2 regions of the Paenibacillus salivarius genome follow, and region 2 is predicted to be linked to the other one. Evidence: predicted binding sites of a transcription regulator. Region 2 holds the regulator's gene; the other holds the start of a gene.
What was found. Region 2 encodes LexA, which represses DNA repair genes until DNA is damaged. Its sites were predicted from a motif close to CGAACATATGTTCG; they were not measured.
Positions count from the first base shown of each region.

Region 1 (5,620 bases), 1.7 Mb from region 2:
GTTCCAATCATGACACAGACACCCTCAGCTCTCGTCAGGCCAGTATAGATCAGATTTCGAGCCAACATAACGTAATGGCTGGTAGAGACAGGCATAATAACTACAGGGGCTTGTCCACCTTGAGCCTTGTGTATGGTAATGGCATAGGCCAAGAGCAAGTCTTTTAATTCATGCTTACTGTAGACCACTACTTTCCCGTGAAAATCACAGGCAAGCCCTATTTCATCCGTCAACTCGCCTTCTTCATCCTTCACTAAGGCTGTACCTATGACAACGCCAATATCACCATTTAAAATCTTTTTCTTATAGTCATTACGAATCTGAATAACCTTATCTCCTTGACGATATATACGCCCAACGGTCTTTATCTCGGCTTTATCTAGTGCCGGAGGATTCACCGCCGCTTGGAGTGCATTATTCAGTTCCTCAGTGCCAATTACACCTTTCTTCATTGGGCTGAGAACTAGAATATCTTCTAACTTATGCCCCTTGTCCAAAAATCTCAGTACACTGAGCACAACCAGATGAGCAATCCGTTCAGGCTCAGGCTGCTCGATGAAAAAGAAATCGTCTTTATTTTTATCAATGACGATCTGTTCTCCATTATTTATGCGATGAGCATTCATAATGATTTGGCTTTCTTGCGCCTGGCGGAATATCTCTGTTAAACGAACATGCGGAACTCCTGCTGTGATCATGTCGTGTAAAACATTACCCGGCCCCACAGATGGAAGCTGATCGCTGTCTCCTATAAGGACCACTTTTGTATTTGGCCCGATTGCCTGAAATAGATGATAAGCCAATTGCAAGTCCTTCATCGACACTTCATCCGTGAAAATCAGGTCAAACGGCAACGGCATATCATCCCCATACTCTGGTTCTGCTCCTGGTCGGAAGCCAAGCATCATATGAATAGTTGAAGAGTTCATTCCCGTCAGTTCTCCAAGCTTACGAGCTGCACGGCCTGTAGGCGCACATAGCCCAATGGATGCTTCGGGATAGTGCTTTTTATATATGTCGATCATAGCCTTTACCACAGTTGTTTTGCCGGTGCCTGGATTCCCTGTAACAATTAGAATCTGCTGACGAAACATTTCTCTAATGGCTTCACGTTGCTTATCAGCCAAAACTATACCATGCTTCATCTGATACTGTTTGATTGAATTTTCTATAGAAGGCATAGCTCCGCCACTCCGGGTTGCCATGCAAGCCAGCTTATGAGCAAGTTTATTCTCATAGATATACAGGTGCTTCGGATAAATCTTATCTTCTTCCCATATTACTTGTTCGTGAGCTGCCATTAACTGAAGCTCTGTTTCAATATCCTGTTCTGAAACGCCTCGTAAAAGCTCTTTAGTCCGATCAATTAGTTCGTGTTCAAAGACAAAGCAATGACCACCCTTATAGCACGTCTCGTTAAGAACATGCTGTAACGCTGCATTTAAGCGATACGGTGAGTCCATACTAATGCCTATTGTCATAGCTATCTCATCAGCCTTAAGAAACCCGATTAGATGAATCTCCGTGAGTCGATATGGGTTGCGCCGCACAATATCAACGCACTCGTTCCCCCATTGCTTATACATTTTCGTTACAGTATCCGCAGAAATTCCGTAGGGCAACAGCGTCATCATAATCTGCTGAATTTCAAAATTGCTTTTAATGCTATCTGCAATTTTCACTGCACTTTTCGTGCCAATCCCCTTAATACCCATTAGACAAGCGGCACCCTCATGCATAATTCGTTCCAGTGCTCGATCACCGAGCTTTTGAACGATCAATTCAGCAGTTTTCACTCCGCACCCTTTGACGAATTTAGAACTGAGGAAGGAAATAATCTGGTCCTTGGTTTTAGGCAAAGGCCGCTCCCAGTGATCTACAGCAAACTGTAGTCCATATTTGGGGTGAGTCTCCCACTTACCATGAACAGTAATCCGCTCCCCTTTGTTTACTCCGTAAAGATTGCCTTTAATGGCAAAGGGTTCACCGCCGTTTTCCGGCTGCCAACGCGCTACACCAAAGGTATCCTCCTCACTCAAACTACCGTTACGTGGATGGATGAAGTACACCACATGGCCTGTGCTCGTTTCTAGTAATGGTGCTTCCATCAGCTAACACCTGACTCACGAAGATATTTAAACAATAAAGTTATCAATGATCGCGGTGATTGCAGCCATTTGCTTTGAAGATCAACAGAGTATATAATTTTGTCCAAAAAGGTTCTTGGAAAACTCACAATTTCTTTGTTATTTCTTACAAATGCTCGTACCCTTTCAGCCATTCGGTTCTTATGTTGCTGAATGCTTTTCAGTTCCCTTGCCACTACTCCAACCGGCTCTTCAGCCCCCTTTTCAAGCTGTTGTATCGCACTCATTGTGAGTTTGTGGATGGCTGAAATTGCAACATCCAAAGCTTTTAGTGCTTGTACGCGCTCTTCCTTAGTCTTGGCCATATTGACCTCATGCAGAGCATTCTTCATATTTTTCTCAACTTCATCGACTTGAACCTTTTCTTCCGTAGATCCAGGTGCCTCTTGCTCTTGAATAGGCACTGCAACTTCAACTTGTTGTTCCTCTGGCTCAAGCCCTAACATCTTTTGAAACTCTTCGGCTCCGATAACTTGTCCAGAGCCAGTAAATTGTTTTATTACTCCGGGGATACTCTTGATGAGATGCCACACATCGGCAGGTAAATGCGCCGAGCAATTATTTTCATCGACTGAGTAATTCATTTCAATAAAAATATAACCGGGCATAATAGCACGTTTAATCTCTTTTCCAAGCTTTCCCTGACCGAGCAATCGTCGAGTAGTTGTTGTAAATGTATGTACTGCCTTGATCCAATTTTGAGCGGATTCATTTCGAGCAAACGCCCACTCCATCAGCTTTTTAACATTGTTCTCTTTACCAGTCATAACCTGTATTGCAAATGCAGCTCCCATCAGAGTACCTCCTTCATCGTTTTACTCACTACATAGCTTTTTCTTGCTTTGCTTTTCGGCTAGCTTGAATCTCAGCAGCGTATTTGATATTTAAAGCTGCCAGCATTTTGTGCAGCTTATTCCAAGCTTTTTCAGATAAACCAGGGTTATATGGTTTTGAGATTTGCATTCTAATAATCGCCTCCAACAAAGTTTCTATAAAGAATACTTTTTTGAAATTATGTTTTCATTTAGTTTACTTTTGAGGTAAAAAAATATCATCAGGATACATATTAAAAAATGCTGCTATTTTTACTGCAAGATCATAGTAAAGTTTCCTTTTACCGTTCTCGATTTGCCAGTAGTAAACCTTACTTATCCCTACAGCATCAGCGACTTCCTGACAAGTTTTATTATTATTTTTTCTTATTTGCTTTAAAGTCAAGAGCACTATGCAGCACCTCCTTGAATAAACCATTAGTGAACTATACCCAGTATATGTTAGCGTTTAGTGAATTGTCAATGAATAATTTCTATTTAGTTAACTACATTGAAGTTAGCCGCTCGTTAACTTATTATTAAGTTAATTGAACTTGTTCTGGAGTGATTAAATTGTCTTTTCCCTATCGTTTAAAGCAACTTAGAAAAGAGCATAAGTGGACACAAGAAGAGCTAGGTGCAAAACTGAACCTAACTAAAGTTTCCATTTCAGGTTATGAAAATGGAAATAGAACTCCTGACATGGACACCCTCATAAAAATATCAAACGTCTTTAATGTGTCTATCGATTATCTCGTAGGAAAATCAGATGTACGTTCTGTTGATTCACCCATTATTTCCGGACAAGTCTTGAAGAATTCAATCACTAATTCTCCAAAGCCACCACTTCTTGAACAAATTTTTTTCGATGGTTTTTTAGAGGCTTCAAACGAAGAAAAGGAAGAAATTATTCGCTACTGGCATGAAGAAATCAAAAAGAAAAAGAAAGTACCTCCTACAGAAAAAGACACTGACGAATCCGCTTGGGATTTGAAAGATAAATAATTCTATAGCCCTTTAGGGCTTTTCTTTTACAGTTTAAACAGAACATACGTTCCGTTTAAACGTGTTTTCAAAGCTTAGAACACCATAATCACCAAGAAAAAGGACGATGTTTCATGAACTTAAACTTAGAGCAGCAAGTGAATAAACTCTTGAATTATCTCAATATCCACTACCCACACGAAATCGACATCGAAGCCATCGCTTATGCTTGTAAAGCCGAAGTCTTTCCAACTTCAATCCGCAGTCATTGTATCGCCCATCCCACAAAAATAGGATGGAGCGGTTTATATATCAACGATCAGTTATCTCTGCCTGAATGGCGACAGACCGTAGCCCATGAGTTGTGTCATCATGTTCTACATGTAGCCTCCCACTTAGAAATATCGAACTTACATATCCAGCGCCACGAAATACAAGCAGCACATTTCGCAGAGTATCTGCTTGTACCCCTTCACATGATCAATCATGACGATATTGCACACATCAATTACCTTGATGAAGGTATTCGCTGGATTGCTGAAGAATTTGTCGTTCCACTCGACTTAGCCAAAAATAGATGGGAAGCCTGGAATGCACAAAACATTAATGCTTAAGGAAGCGATGTATAAATGCGTGTTGCTATCTATATTCGTGTATCAACAGACATGCAAGCAGAAGAAGGTTTTAGCATTGAGGGGCAACGTAGTCGTTTAATCAGCTTTGCAGAATCACAGGATTGGGTCATACACGACTTTTACGTTGATGATGGCTATTCAGCAAAAGACTTAAAACGCCCAGATATGCAGCGTATGTTGGAAGATATGGAGAAGAAACTGTTTGATGTTGTTCTCGTTTACAAACTCGACCGCCTTACTCGTTCCGTAGGCGACCTACACTCCCTACTTAAAACATTTGATCTTTATGGCGTGAAGTTTAAGAGCGCTACAGAGATTTTTGAGACGACGACAGCAATGGGGAGGTTCTTTATCACCCTTGTCGGTGCAATGGCTGAGTGGGAGCGTGGGACGATCTCAGAGCGTGTACGCTTCGGAGTCGAGCAAATGGTTGCGGAGGGGCGACGTCCAGGTGGCGTAGTGCCCTATGGATACACGCAGGACGAGCAACTCATTCCTGAAGAGGCTGCACTGATTCGTGAAGTCAGAGATTTGTATATGAGTGGTAAAGGTTATAAATCTGTGGCTATGATTATGAATCGCTCGGGTAAGCTTCGAAGAGGGCGAGAGTGGACTGATGCTACCGTTGCCTACACATTAGAGAACCCATATTACGCAGGTATCATTAGGATTGGTTCAAAGACCCCTGCTGGTACATACGTTAACAGCAAACGAGATGAGAGGGTAAAGTGCGTATATGGTAAAGGATCACATGAACCTATTTTTACTCAAGAGGAGTATGAAGAACTCAAGAAATACATGAAACGGAAATCTCAAGGCGGATTCAGCAAAGTTGGTGAATACTGGTTTAGTGGCGTTTTACGTTGTGGTCGTTGTGGAGCAGCTATGTTTGGACGATTGACAACAAAAAGAACAACAACCAAAGGGATTGTCCGTACTCAATACTATATTTGCTCTAACCGTCATCACAGTAAGACGTGTGATCTCCCTATCTTTCGCCAGACACACATCGAACATTTGGTGTTCCAGTACATTAATCAAA
Region 1 covers NZ_CP195592.1:4,318,216-4,323,835, forward strand. Annotated here, with positions in the region: gene recD2 (SF1B family DNA helicase RecD2) at 1-2,108, opposite strand, end outside; gene ACSFXJ_RS19960 (transcription termination/antitermination NusG family protein) at 2,108-2,941, opposite strand; gene ACSFXJ_RS19965 (hypothetical protein) at 2,970-3,110, opposite strand; gene ACSFXJ_RS19970 (helix-turn-helix transcriptional regulator) at 3,177-3,371, opposite strand; gene ACSFXJ_RS19975 (helix-turn-helix domain-containing protein) at 3,533-3,964, shown strand; gene ACSFXJ_RS19980 (ImmA/IrrE family metallo-endopeptidase) at 4,078-4,557, shown strand; gene ACSFXJ_RS19985 (recombinase family protein) at 4,573-5,620, shown strand, end outside.
Region 1: ACSFXJ_RS19980 (ImmA/IrrE family metallo-endopeptidase) is a predicted target of LexA. The motif match lies at 4,004-4,017, and genes of this name have one in related genera.

Region 2 (5,620 bases):
AAGCAGGGATGATTTCATCCGTCCGCGTCTTGTTATCGCGATTCACCCAAACCGTAGTCATCCCCGCACTGTTACCTCCGAGAATATCCGTGGTCAGCTTATCACCGACCATAAGGCTTTCGGATGGTTCGACCCCAAGCAATTCAAGGGCATGGCGGAAAATCGAAGCATCCGGTTTACCTTTGCCGAACTTGCCCGAAATCACGATGTGATCAAAATAACCCGAAAGCTCCGGCACGCCATCCAGCTTCTCCTGCTGAAGCGCAGGACAACCGTTCGTCAGAAGCAGCAGCTTCACTTTCCCTTTCAACTCATCCAGAATTTGGAACGTTTCTTCGTAGATGTGAGGCCGGGAGCGCCGTTCCTTCCCGAATAGTTCAGCCAACTCGCCAGCAAGCTCTTCGTTATCCACGCCGAGAGCCAATAACCCGCGCCGCCACGATTCTTTCCGGTATACCGGAGCAAGCTGCTCCAATTTTCGGAATTCCGGTTGCTCTCCAGCCGAGAAATTCGCCCATAGCCCTTCGAAAGGATTGATGCCGATCAGTTTGGTGAAAGGGAAGGTTTCATAGGACTCGTAAAGCTCTCTGGCTTCCTTCCGAACCGCTTCCTCCAGCTCGGTCGGATCGGTTCCAACCGCTTTTTGCGCCGCCTCGCAGGTTGCCTCAAATGCTTCCCTTACACTCCTTTCGTCCCAAAGCAGAGTGTCATCCAAATCAAAACATACCGCAGAAATCGCCATCCCTCTCCACACGCTCCCATACATGATTTTTACTTCGAATGTTCTTCAAAAGTGACGTTATGCACTTTAGCATACTGTTGCAGGCGCTCAGCCATCGCGTTGGTGTCGAACCGGTTACGAACCCGGTAAAATACCCAGTTTTGATCTTTCCCTTTCGGCACAATCGTAATTTTGTCGCTTTCGACCTTGATCTTGCTTATATTCCCCGCTTCGAGAAGCCGGTCGCGATTATATTTGGACGTATACAGATAGCCTTTGTTAATCCGTAGGTAGGGTTTTCTCAAGAAGATCGCCAAAGCCAAAATCACATATAATACGATCGTTAGCCAAAAGATGCCTGAGCTAGCTTCGGCTGCGCTGCCGATCAACCCGACTACGGCGTAGAGCAATGCCAGCAGTACGAGTAATAGTGGCAGGATGATGTTCCGTCCGCGAAATACCTCTCCTTCGCCTTTCGACCCTAGCGAGCTACGGGGATCCTGGCTGCGGCCGCCCCTCACTTGCGGGCCCTTTCCTTTTTTGTTCAGTTTCATCTGATTGCGTTCCACTTTTCTGTCAAACGAGCCCATTCCTTCTCCTCCTAAGTCATATGGTTATGTATCCGGCCCGAAGGCCGGGTTTACTCATCCACAATTTCAATTCGGTCCAGTTGCTGGCGGAGATTTTTTCTGAAATTCTGCAAATAGGTTTCCCGCAGCTTGGATCTTTCCAAAACTTCCTCCTCCGTCAATCCGACGGTTTTGTCTTTGCGGGCCAGTTCATTAATTCGATTCACCAAAGCATCTATGTCCATGGTTCCCCTCCTGTTTCTATTTATTAATGAAATAAGGTGCAACAATCCTACTTTGACATGTGAAAAAGAGCTTGTCAAGGCGAGGGGCTCTTGATCAAGCTCTGTAAATTCCTTCATATAAAGAGGTAGTTTAAAAAGACATCTATTGAATCTTTATTTCGTCATATATCGATATAAATTAATTCGGCAGCACTAGCGTATCTCCAGCTTGAATGCTGCCCGACGACAAGCCGTTCAAGCGTTTGATCGCAGCGATATAGATCCTGGTATCTTGTCCCTTCGGTTTATGAGAGGCAGCGATTTCCCAAAGCGTATCGCCCGACTTCACAACAACGATGGTCTGTTCCTTCTGAACATGGTCATCCGAGGCGGCGGCAAATGCCGTAACCACCCCTGTTCCCGTCAACATAAGCAGCATTAGCAAAAGGGAGACCTTCAACAAACCTTTGCCCAAACCCAAAAAGCCGAACTTATCTGTCAAAGAAGCACGCGTACGAGGCGCAGGCTTATCGTAAATGCTTTGGTATGTACTGTATTTCAACATATCCCATCACTCCAAACAAGTGTTCTTATTTCGTTAATAATATAACACGAACACTTGTTTGATTCAAGTATTTTTTCGAACAATTGTTCCCTTTTTCTTTTTTGGGGTTCAGAATGTTAAAACCTTCTACCTTAACATCCTTTGATCGGGAATAAACTCCCTGAGCGACCTGGCTTTTTTTGAAAAGTGCTTTTTAGAACTTATGTTTGTACGAACTTCAGTTCTATGTTATAATTTTTCCAAACGTTACTAATGGGGTTGATTATCGAAATGTCCAAGGTGTCCAGCCGTCAACAGGCAATATTGGAATTTATACGCAACGAGGTCCGGATGAAGGGCTATCCTCCTTCCGTTCGAGAAATCGGAGAAGCGGTCGGACTGGCTTCCAGTTCAACCGTACACGGCCATCTTGACCGTTTGGAGAAGAAAGGGTTTATCCGCCGGGATCCGACCAAGCCGCGGGCAATCGAATTGCTTGGCCAGGAAGATTCCGATACGCTCGGCATGTTCGCACACAGCGTCGCCCGGGTGCCGGTCGTCGGCAAGGTTACCGCAGGCGTACCGATCACGGCTACCGAGAATATAGAGGACTATTTTCCGCTTCCGCAGCATTATGCCGCTGAAGGCGAAATATTTATGCTTTCCGTTATGGGGAACAGCATGATCGAAGCGGGTATACATGACGGGGACTATGTGATCGTACGGCAGCAGCAAACCGCCAACAACGGCGACATCGTCGTTGCCATGACGGAAGACGACGAAGCTACCGTGAAAACTTTTTACAAAGAGAAAGACCACATCCGTCTGCAACCCGAAAATCCGACCATGGAGCCGATCCGGCTCAAACATGTCACTATTCTCGGCAAAGTCGTTGGTTTGTTCCGGGATTTGCACTAATTTATACGTCCGCAACGCAAAGAGGCTACCATTATAGATGGCAGCCTTTTTTTGTTTTCATGTTACACGGGCCGAATATCATCATTGATCCACTTGCGGTTCATTCCGCTTCTTTCTCCTTGCCACAGCTTTCTTAACCATAACCTGCGTCTGTGATATTTTTTCAGGGCAAGCACCATGATGCCGATCACTCCTTGCACATAGCATCCCCATAAATCCAAAAGTTATTTTGATGTTGTGGCCAAAGGAGACTGAAGCGATGAACGTATGAGAACAGAAAAACATACTATAAATTATATTTTTGCCTATTTCAAAGGAGGAATCCCATTTCCATGAGCATTCAACAGGATGGTTATCAGCATAGAGTGATTTATCAGGCGGATCGGAACATGGTTCATCACTTATCATCCATGAGATTTCATTTACACCAAGTTTGCGGGCAGTATACAAATCGGATCGTACGAGTCGAAACAATGGACGGCCAAGTCGTCACAGGCAGACTTGTCAGCTGCGACAGGGGCTTAATGCACTTGGCCGTCCCGCATCATCATGGCCATCGGGCTTTTTTCGGAAGCCCGTCTGTAGGCTATGACGAAACGATTTTAACGCTGGTGCTTTATGAACTGCTGGTCATCACTTTGTTGTCCACGTAATCATAATTAGAATGTTCTCAAAACAATAACGAGCAAAATGTAGAGTACCAGAATCGTTGCCGTGGAAGTAAACAATGCTTTTCCGTCGTAACCCACATTAACCCCTCCTCAATTATCTTGACTTCACTCAATCATATGTATTTAATTCATTAAATGTCTGGACTCATCCCCAAATAACAAAAAAACCCTTGCACCTTCGATGCAAGGGTTTTTGTCCATTAATACAGCGTCATATACTGATCTCTTTCCCATTGATGGACTTGTGTTCTAAACATGTCCCATTCGATCTCTTTAAGTTCATAGAAATGAGTCAGCGCGTGATCGCCGAGCGCTTCGCAAATGACTTCGTTGCGAATCAGTTCGTCGAGCGCTTCCTTCAGGTTGGAAGGCAAGCTTGGAATTCCTTCTTCCACTCGTTCTTCTTCGGACATCACGTAGATGTTACGGTCAACCGGATTTGTCAGCGGCAATTCGTTCTTAATGCCGTCGAGGCCTGCTTTAAGCATAACCGCCAGGGCAAGGTAAGGGTTGGCCGCAGGGTCCGGGTTCCGCGCTTCGATACGCGTGCTCAATCCGCGGGACGCTGGAATACGAATCATCGGGCTACGGTTACTCGAAGACCAGGCAACGTAGCAAGGCGCTTCGTAACCGGGTACTAGACGTTTGTAGGAATTCACGGTAGGGTTCGTTACCGCGGTGAAAGCTCTGGCGTGCTTCAAAATCCCGGCCATGTAATGGCGGGCTTCTTTGCTCAAGCCAAGCGGATCGCTCTCATCGAGGAAGGCGTTCTCCTTGCCTTTGAACAACGATTGGTTGCAGTGCATTCCCGATCCACTCACGCCATATAAAGGTTTAGGCATGAATGTCGCATGCAAACCGTGTTGACGGGCAATCGTTTTTACGACAAGTTTAAACGTTTGGATTTGGTCGGCTGCTTTGACCGCATCCGCATATTTAAAGTCGATTTCATGCTGTCCTGGCGCAACTTCATGGTGAGAGGCTTCAATGGCAAATCCCATCTCTTCCAGCGTCAACACGATTTCGCGACGGCAGTTCTCGCCAAGATCGGTAGGCGCAAGGTCGAAATAACCGCCATGGTCGTTCAATTCCATCGTCGGATTTCCCTTTTCGTCGGTTTTGAACAGGAAGAACTCCGGCTCCGGTCCGACATTCATGGCCGTGTATCCCATATCTTGGGCTTCTTTCAAAGCACGTTTCAGAATATACCGAGGATCCCCTTCGAACGGCGTGCCGTCCGGCATATAAACATCGCAGATCAGGCGGGCGACGCGGTCTTCCGTTACCCAAGGGAAAATCACCCATGTATCAAGATCAGGGAAAAGATACATATCCGATTCTTCGATCCGCACATATCCTTCGATGGAAGAACCGTCGAACATCATTTTGTTATCAAGCGCTTTTTCCAATTGGCTTACAGGAATTTCAACATTTTTAATCGTTCCGAGAAGGTCGGTAAATTGCAAGCGGATAAAGCGAACATTTTCTTCCTTCGCAATGCGCAGAATGTCTTCCTTTGAGTAACCCAAACTAATCTCTCCCCACTTTATAATTTAAAATAACGGGACAGCTCTCCTTGGATCAAAGATACCTGTCCCGGCTTACCCGCGTTTTGGACAAGTTCTTGCTTCAGTTTCTTGAGAAGTTCGGAATCCGTAATCGCTTTGTGCGTCTTTTGAGAGTCACCGATGACCGTAGCCGACTCCGAATCTTTGTTCAGCGGGTTCATCACTTGCTTGATTCCGGCGATATTGACGCCCTTGTCGATCAGGTTTTTGATCTCAAGCAAACGTTCGACATCATTAAAGGAAAACAATCTTTGGTTCCCGGTAGTTCGGGCAGGAACGATCAATTGATGCTGTTCATAATAACGGATTTGCCTTGCCGTAAGATCCGTAAGCTTCATGACGGTTCCTATCGAAAACAAAGCCATATTTCTCCGAATTTCATCATTCATCGCTCGCAACCTCCCG
Region 2 covers NZ_CP195592.1:2,653,791-2,659,410, reverse strand. Annotated here, with positions in the region: gene ACSFXJ_RS12020 (HAD family hydrolase) at 1-742, opposite strand, end outside; gene ACSFXJ_RS12015 (hypothetical protein) at 772-1,311, opposite strand; gene ACSFXJ_RS12010 (DUF896 domain-containing protein) at 1,362-1,535, opposite strand; gene ACSFXJ_RS12005 (LysM peptidoglycan-binding domain-containing protein) at 1,714-2,079, opposite strand; gene lexA (transcriptional repressor LexA) at 2,350-2,976, shown strand; gene ACSFXJ_RS11995 (hypothetical protein) at 3,309-3,629, shown strand; gene ACSFXJ_RS11990 (YjcZ family sporulation protein) at 3,636-3,725, opposite strand; gene glnA (type I glutamate--ammonia ligase) at 3,848-5,176, opposite strand; gene ACSFXJ_RS11980 (MerR family transcriptional regulator) at 5,194-5,604, opposite strand.